4 regions of the Proteus faecis genome follow, and region 1 is predicted to be linked to each of the others. Evidence: predicted binding sites of a transcription regulator. Region 1 holds the regulator's gene; each other region holds the start of a gene.
The links. Region 1 encodes CRP, which controls carbon source genes, mostly activating them, when cyclic AMP is high. Its sites were predicted from a motif close to ATGTGANNNNNNTCACAT; they were not measured.

Region 2: the regulator CRP is predicted to act here: its motif matches at 1,138-1,155, upstream of serA (phosphoglycerate dehydrogenase).
Region 3: the regulator CRP is predicted to act here: its motif matches at 1,043-1,060, upstream of adhE (bifunctional acetaldehyde-CoA/alcohol dehydrogenase).
Region 4: the regulator CRP is predicted to act here: its motif matches at 1,057-1,074, upstream of QSH13_RS03240 (CidA/LrgA family protein).

Annotation. Positions count from the first base shown of each region.
Region 1 covers NZ_JASVWV010000006.1:205,426-207,635, forward strand. The annotation lists gene argD (bifunctional acetylornithine/succinyldiaminopimelate transaminase) at 1-987, shown strand, start outside; gene crp (cAMP-activated global transcriptional regulator CRP) at 1,080-1,712, opposite strand; gene QSH13_RS10375 (OsmC family protein) at 2,025-2,210, shown strand, end outside.
Region 2 covers NZ_JASVWV010000002.1:274,737-276,946, forward strand. The annotation lists gene QSH13_RS05255 (LysR family transcriptional regulator ArgP) at 1-257, opposite strand, end outside; gene rpiA (ribose-5-phosphate isomerase RpiA) at 419-1,075, shown strand; gene serA (phosphoglycerate dehydrogenase) at 1,347-2,210, shown strand, end outside.
Region 3 covers NZ_JASVWV010000004.1:222,246-224,455, forward strand. The annotation lists gene QSH13_RS08075 (ABC transporter ATP-binding protein) at 1-46, shown strand, start outside; gene QSH13_RS08080 (YchE family NAAT transporter) at 129-773, opposite strand; gene adhE (bifunctional acetaldehyde-CoA/alcohol dehydrogenase) at 1,287-2,210, shown strand, end outside.
Region 4 covers NZ_JASVWV010000001.1:677,721-679,930, reverse strand. The annotation lists gene QSH13_RS03245 (CidB/LrgB family autolysis modulator) at 1-529, opposite strand, end outside; gene QSH13_RS03240 (CidA/LrgA family protein) at 532-1,005, opposite strand; gene metG (methionine--tRNA ligase) at 1,140-2,210, opposite strand, start outside.

The sequences.
Region 1 (2,210 bases):
AATATTTTTACTAATGAACCTGCATTACGTTTAGCTCAAAAATTAATAGATAACACATTTGCAGAACGTGTCTTTTTTGCCAATTCTGGCGCAGAAGCGAATGAAGCAGCATTTAAATTGGCTCGCCATTATGCCATCACTCGCCATAGTCCTTATAAAACTAAAATTATTGCTTTTCACCATGCATTTCATGGCAGAACGTTGTTTACAGTATCTGTTGGTGGACAACCTAAATATGCCGATGGTTTTGGCCCTAAGCCCGCTGATATCGTACATGTTCCTTTTAATGATTTAGAGGCTGTTAAAGCAGTAATAGATGATCACACATGTGCCATTGTTTTAGAGCCAGTTCAGGGTGAAGGTGGCGTAACAGCAGCAACACCTGAGTTTATGAGAGGGCTACGAGAGTTGTGCGATAAGCATCAAGCTCTGCTTGTCCTTGATGAAGTACAAACAGGTATGGGGCGTACAGGTAAGCTTTTCGCCTATATGAACTATGATGTGACACCCGATATTATTACAACTGCAAAAGCGCTAGGGAGTGGTTTTCCACTCAGTGCGATGTTAACAACAGATGAGATAGCTTCTGTCATGGGCGTAGGGACTCATGGTACAACTTATGGTGGTAATCCATTAGCTTGTGCAGTGGGTAATGTTGCATTTGATTTAATTAATACATCTGAAGTACTTGAAGGTGTAGAAAAGCGTTATCAATGGATTGTGGATGAACTGGTGGCAATCAATCAAACGTATAATGTCTTTTCGCAAATTCGAGGACAAGGTTTATTGATTGGTGCACAATTGGCACCGCAATATGAAGGTAAAGCCAAAGAGTTACTCGGTCTTGCAGCCAAACATGGTTTAATGATGTTAAACGCAGGAGCCGATGTGATGCGTTTTACACCATCGTTAATTATTACTCAAGAAGAGCTACAAGAAGGAATGGTGGCATTAAAAGCGGCTATTGCAGAATTTGTAAAAGGGTAGTATCAACGAAAAACCCCATCAACGAAGATGGGGCTTATACAAAAGTATATCAATAGCCCTTTTATGGGCTATTGTTTGTTCGAGAGGGAAACTTAGCGAGTCCCGTAAACAACGATAGTTTTACCGTGTGCGGAGATCAAGTTTTGATCTTCCAACATTTTCAGAATACGGCCTACAGTTTCGCGTGAACAACCAACGATTTGACCAATTTCCTGACGTGTAATTTTAATTTGCATGCCATCAGGATGCGTCATTGCATCGGGTTGTTTTGCTAAGTTTAATAAGGTTTGTGCAATACGACCTGTTACATCAAGGAAAGCAAGATTACCTACTTTTTCTGATGTCGTTTGTAATCTGTTCGCCATTTGAGCAGAAAGGCGCATCAGAATATCAGGGTTAACCTGAATTAATTGGCGGAATTTTTTATAGGAAATTTCTGCTACTTCACAGGCTGTTTTTGCTCTAACCCATGCACTACGTTCTTGATCTTCTTCAAATAATCCAAGTTCACCGATGAAATCCCCCTGATTTAGGTAGGAGAGGATCATCTCTTTTCCTTCTTCATCTTTAATAAGAACAGCCACGGAACCTTTAACAATATAATAAAGTGTTTCCGCTTTCTCACCTTGGTGGATCAGCGTGCTCTTGGATGGATATTTGTGAATATGGCAGTGTGACAAAAACCATTCAAGAGTCGGGTCTGTTTGCGGCTTGCCGAGAACCATTCGCGTTATCCTCTGTACGTTAAATGCAGCCTTTCAAAACGGATAGGTTCCCTTTTGAGACAGCGTGCTTAAAAATCCTATCTTTACCTATTAACTTCCTGAGAACACGGTAAGTTAATATGGAATAGATTATAATAAATGAGAAAATAATGCATTGATCTTAACCACTATCATCAAGCAGATATTGTTTTTAACACAATTAGTGCATTAAGTCTCGTTTTACGCAGTCAGCATAATAAACCTATTTGCTAATTGCTAGTTGAATTATGAGAATGTACTCTTTTAGTTTCTGTCATCTTTAGGGGAAAATAAATGGAAGCGAGAGTTAAGTGGGTTGAAGATTTATCTTTTGTCGGTGAATCTTCATCTGGCCATCAAATTATGATGGATGGGAATTCAGGAGATAAAGCCCCAAGCCCAATGGAAATGGTTTTAATTGCTGCGGGTGGGTGTAGCGCTATTGATGTTGTAAGCATTTTACGAAAAGGTCGTCACCAA
Region 2 (2,210 bases), on a different contig from region 1:
CTGTTTTCATCACCTAACCATTGCTCTTCAAGTAATTCTACTTGATGCAATAGCGCTAATAATTTTTGTCCTTGCTCTGTGGGTTGAGGTGGAACAGTTCTAACTAATAGCGGTTGTCCAAATAAATTTTCTAACTGTTTGATACGCTGAGAAACGGCAGATTGTGTAATACATAACTTTTGCGCGGCTCTTTCAAAACCACGTTCTCGAATGACGGCATCAAGGGCTTGTAATGCTCGATAATCAGGGCGTTTCATTAACAGACTCTCTTCGATTTTATATTCTATCGCTTACTATGCCATATTTTTCGTTGTAATGAGTTAAAATGTTGCTTCTCAGTTTTTGATGTGTCTCGTGCTAGTTTTGAATGCAATATGCTATTCTTAATCCATTAATGTGATAAATAAGGTTTTTTTAAATGACTCAGGATGAATTGAAAAAAGCAGTAGGTTGGGCGGCGCTTGAATATGTAAAACCAGGCACGATTGTGGGTGTTGGTACTGGCTCTACGGCTTCTCACTTTATTGATGCATTAGCAACAATGAAAGGTCAAATTGAAGGCACCGTTTCAAGTTCAGAGGCATCAACTGCAAAATTAAAAAGTTACGGCATTCCTGTTTTCGACTGTAATGAAGTCGATTCTTTAGATATCTATGTTGATGGTGCTGATGAAATTAACCACCAGATGCAAATGATCAAAGGTGGTGGGGCTGCATTAACACGTGAAAAAATCATTGCTGGTGTAGCGAAAACATTTATCTGTATCGTTGATGAATCTAAACAAGTTGATGTATTAGGTAAATTCCCTCTACCTGTTGAAGTTATTCCAATGGCGCGCTCTTATGTAGCTCGTGAATTGGTTAAATTGGGTGGTTTGCCTGAATATCGCGAAAACGTAGTAACAGATAACGGTAACGTTATTTTAGACGTTCATAACTTAACGATCCTTAACCCTATTGAACTGGAAAACAAAATTAACAGTATTCCAGGGGTTGTAACCGTAGGATTATTTGCTAACCGTGGCGCAAACATTGTTTTAATGGGCACATCTGAAGGTGTGAAAACTATTAAGTAATTTTTTTAAGATAGGTAGCGATGGCTACCTATTTTTTTAAATTATTTTAGAAACTGCAAATTCAGTGATATATATCACACGATAGTTATATCTCTCTTTAAAATCCTGCCATTTTCGAAGTCAAAATCATTTTACTCGGTAGAAAATCACTTTATTTACCGCTTATTCTGTCATCATGGCAATCGGTTGTATTGCCACAAAATCTATTTTTGTTATGTTGATGAGACAGGATTTTGTTTTCATTAAATGTAATAACGATAGGGCAGGGTAAATGGTCAAAGTATCTTTGGAAAAAGAAAAGATAAAGTTTCTACTCCTTGAAGGGGTGCATCAAAGTGCAGTAGAAAATTTAAGAGCTGCGGGTTACACCAATATTGAATATCACAAAGGCGCATTATCGGACGAAGAATTAAAAGAAGCTATCCGCGATGCTCGTTTTGTGGGGCTTCGTTCCCGCACTCATTTAACAGAAGAAATTTTTGCCGCGGCTGAAAAATTAGTCGCTGTGGGATGCTTCTGTATCGGTACTAATCAAGTTGATTTAGATGCTGCTGCTCGTCGCGGTATTCCTGTTTTTAACGCGCCTTTCTCAAACACTCGTTCCGTGGCTGAGATGGTGCTTGGTGAATTACTGTTATTATTGCGTCGTATCCCTGAAGCAAGCGCGAAAGCGCATCGTGGAATTTGGGATAAACAAGCCAAAGGCTGTTTTGAAGCTCGCGGTAAAAAACTGGGTATTATTGGCTATGGTCACATTGGTACACAGTTAGGTATTTTGGCTGAAAGTGTGGGTCTAGATGTCTATTTCTATGATATCGAAAACAAACTGCCATTAGGTAATGCAACTCAAATTCGTCATCTCTCTGAACTGTTGAATATGAGTGACATCGTCAGCTTACATGTGCCAGAAACACCGTCAACAAAAAATATGATTGGGCATGAAGAAATTCAGCGTATGAAACCAGGCTCAATTCTGATCAATGCTTCTCGTGGTACTGTGGTTGATATTCCTGCGTTATCACAAGCTCTAGAATCAAAGCATTTATCTGGTGCTGCAGTTGACGTATTCCCTACGGAGCCGGGAGCAAATAACGATCCGAACGATCCGTTTGTTTCTGAACTTATCAAATTTGAT
Region 3 (2,210 bases), on a different contig from region 1:
TTATGATCGGGATGCGTTATCAAAGGGAATACACCGTCTCGATTGAGATAAAAGAGAATAAATAAAAAGAAAGATCCAAGCAGTATTAGGTTATTAATACTGCTCTTTTTCATTGTTCTACACTGTGTTTAAACTAATAAACCAGGAAAAATAGAACGTAATCCGGTCACAATAAATTCAATACCTAACGACATTAATAATAAGCCCATTATACGAGTCACCACATTAATGCCCGTTTGCCCTAAATATTTTACTAATAGTGTTGCGCTGCGAAACAGCAACCAACAGCAAAAGGCAAAAAAGATACTGGTTGCGGCTAATCCTATAAAATTAGTAAGACCTTCCCAGCGAGAGCTCCACACAATACAAGAACTGATTGCCCCGGGTCCCGCCATTAATGGTAATGCTAAAGGCACAACAGCAACGCTATTACGTACTGCGGATTCGTTTCTTTCTTGATTATTTTGTTTATCTTCCCCTAAACGCCCATTTATCATCGTCATTGCAATGGTAACAATCAGCATCCCACCTGCTATACGAAACGAGTCGATAGAAATACCAAAAATACTCAGTATAGAATCACCAATTAACAGAGAGGAAACTAAAATAATTGCAACGGAGCCATTCGCAATTAAGTTTGTTTTATTGCGCCCTGCATCAGTTTGATAACTCGTCATACTGATAAAAACAGGCAAAATACCAATTGGATTTACAATCGCAAAAAGACCGACAAAAAATTTAATATAACCGGATAAATCCAGCAATGACCCCATGAAAAGCCCCTTCTTGGCTAATAAACATGCGAATTATCTATAAAAGATAGATTAACTCTAAAAAATGCGCGTTACTTTAAATCAATAAACCAGTTAATTCTATTAGTTAACAAGTTTTTACCTAAAATATTCTATTGTAAACTGATTAAAACCTAGTGGTTTAATTTTATATCGAAATCGAGTGTACGACAAAAAAATCGTTGAAGATTTATTACATATAAGAATCATTCTCATAAAAAGTCATGCTGAAAGGTGTCAGCTTGCTAATTTTGTGACATATATCACGTTAATTAATTAGAAAGATGGTAAGCTGTTATCATTCAGAAAAAGAGGGTTACTTCGAAAATACATTTGCCTTGGTTATTGTTTTTTTTAAGTTTTTTAAGCAAATTATACTCTCTAATAATTATTATTGAATTGAGCACATTATTATCTTTCTAAGCTATTCTTATTAATTATGATGAAAACAGCTAATTTGCTTAAAAAATTTAACATTTTATCAGGAGTCTCTTTATGTCTGTAACTAACGTTACTGAACTCAATGATTTGGTTGCTCGTGTAAAAAAAGCCCAACGTGAATTTGCTAATTTCTCTCAAGAACAAGTTGATGCTATTTTCCGTGCTGCTGCATTAGCTGCCGCTGATGCTCGTATCCCTCTTGCAAAATTGGCTGTCAAAGAGTCTGGTATGGGTATCGTTGAAGATAAAGTGATAAAAAACCACTTTGCTTCTGAGTATATCTACAATGCGTATAAAGACGAAAAAACCTGCGGGATCTTATCTGAAGACCTTACTTACGGCACAATAACCATTGCTGAACCTATTGGGATCATCTGTGGTATCGTACCAACAACTAACCCAACTTCTACTGCGATTTTTAAAGCACTAATTAGCTTAAAAACACGTAATGGTATTATCTTCTCTCCACACCCACGAGCAAAAGAAGCGACAAACCGTGCCGCTGAAATCGTATTAAATGCAGCTATCGCTGCAGGCGCACCAAAAGATATTATTGGTTGGATTGATGAGCCTTCTGTCGCCCTATCTAACGCATTGATGCACCATGATGATATTAACCTGATTTTAGCAACAGGTGGTCCAGGCATGGTTAAAGCAGCGTATAGTTCGGGTAAACCTGCTATCGGTGTTGGTGCAGGTAATACTCCTGTTGTTATTGATGACTCTGCTGATATCAAACGTGCAGTGGCTTCAATCTTAATGTCTAAAACTTTCGATAACGGCGTAATTTGTGCATCAGAGCAATCTGTTATCGTTGTTGACAGCATTTATAAACAAGTTCGTGAGCGTTTCTCAACTCACGGCGGTTACATGCTAACAGGTAAAGAATTAAAAGCTGTCCAAGATATCATCTTAAAAGACGGTAACTTAAACGCAGCTATTGTAGGTCAACCAGCAACAAAAATTGCTGAAATGGCC
Region 4 (2,210 bases), on a different contig from region 1:
GAGAGGCGTGAGTAGGAATACGCAGTAGCTTAAATAATGTATGACCAAAAATGGCACCTAAAATACCTACTGCAATAACACATGCAGCACTGATTGCAGGAATACCACCTATGGAGTCTGCGACAGCCATTGCAATTGGCGTTGTCACTGATTTAGGTAAGATTGATGCGGCAATTTCAGGTGTTGCACCAGCCCATAATGCAATGGCTGTGCCACTGGCCATCGCAGCAATACTACCAATAAAGCAAATACTGATTAATGATTTCCACTGTGCACGAATTTGGTGTAATTGCTGATAAAGTGGTATAGCTAAAGCGACAACGGCGGGTTGCAGTAAGTCATTTAAAACTCGACTACCTGCGAAATAATTTTCGTAAGGCACTTTGGCTATTAACAAAATAGGTATAATTACCACAATAGCAATTAGCAGAGGATTTAAAATAGGCAATTTAAATCGGGCTGCAAGCTTACGAGCTAAGTAAAAAATAAAAATACTTAAAGGAAGTGACCACCAAATATTCATTAATATAGCTAACATTTTCTCTTCTCACTTAACGCTTTATCATCGTCTTTCTCTTTTGTTTCAACAATATCTTCAACTTGGTCTGGTTTCGAACCCACGATAACGCGCTCGCGATGAACATAGTGTGAGCAATAGGCAACGAGTGCCATAACACCAAAGGTACTCACGACGCAGGCTAAAACGATGGGAAAAAGTTGCTGACTTAACAAATCATAATAGTTCATTACACCAACCCCGATGGGGATAAAGAGTAATGACATATTTTTTAAGAGGATATTTGCACCAGGTTTAACCCAACGCACAGGGATAAGCTGAAAAGCCAGTAAACCAAAAAGAATTAGTAAGCCAACAATACTGCCTGGAACCGCGAAGGGTAGAAGGGCTGAAATAAGATTACCAGCGAAGAGACAAAGATAAAGTACCAAAAAAGATCGTAGATAATGCCAAAGCGTAATCTGCAATCGTGCCCGTTTAGATTTCATAAGTAAGTGTCCCAAATCAACTAACAGAATTATCATACACCGATTTTGAAAGTGTGCTATGGATCACAATAAAAAAAAGGCGGGGCTCTAATAGAACCCCGCCATTCATTTATTTTGTAAATGAATTTTAGTCGTTATTTCACTTGCTGACCCGGTTTTGCACCAGAATCTGGGCTGAGTAAGAAGATATCTTTATCGCCAGGACCTGCCGCCATTACCATGCCTTCTGAAATACCAAAACGCATTTTACGAGGAGCTAAGTTTGCCACCATTACCGTTAAGCGACCTTCTAACACCTTAGGATCAGGGTATGCAGTACGAATACCTGAGAATACTTGGCGAGTTTCGCCACCTAAGTCCAGAATTAATTTCAGCAGTTTGTCTGAACCTTCAACTAAATCTGCTTGTTTAATTTCAGCAATACGCATATCGATTTTCGCAAAATCATCAAAGTTGATGGTTTCTTGAATCGGCGAATCTGCTAATGGGCCTGTTATTTCTTTTACTGGCGCAATGGTACTTTTTGATGCTTCAACCATGGCATTGGCTTTATCCATTTCAATGCGATTAAACAGCGCTTTGAATTTAGTGATCTCTTGGCCTAACAGCGGTTTTTCAAGCGCATCCCATGTTAATTGAGTTTGTAAAAAGGCTTCTGAACGCTCTGTTAGTGAAGGTAATACTGGTTTTAAATAAGTCATCAATACGCGGAATAAGTTAATTCCCATAGTACAGATTGCTTGTAACTGAGCATCTTGACCTTCTTGTTTAGCCACGATCCAAGGCGCTTTTTCATCAATGTAACGGTTAGCTTCATCAGCTAATGCCATAATTTCACGAACAGCTTTACCAAATTCACGATTTTCAAATGACTGTGCGATAGTTTCTTTCATATCAACAAAGTGTTGATAAAGTTTAGCATCATCTAAAGAATCAGCTAATTTGCCATCAAAACGCTTGCTGATAAAACCCGCTGTACGTGATGCTAGGTTAACGACTTTATTTACAATGTCGCTATTAACACGTTGAACAAAGTCTTCTAAGTTTAGGTCAATATCGTCAATGCGTGATGAAAGTTTTGCAGCATAGTAATAACGTAGACAATCAGCATCAAAATGATCAAGATAAGCACGCGCTGTAATAAAGGTGCCACGAGATTTTGACATCTTCGCACCATTTACAGTGACGTAACCGTGAACAAATAA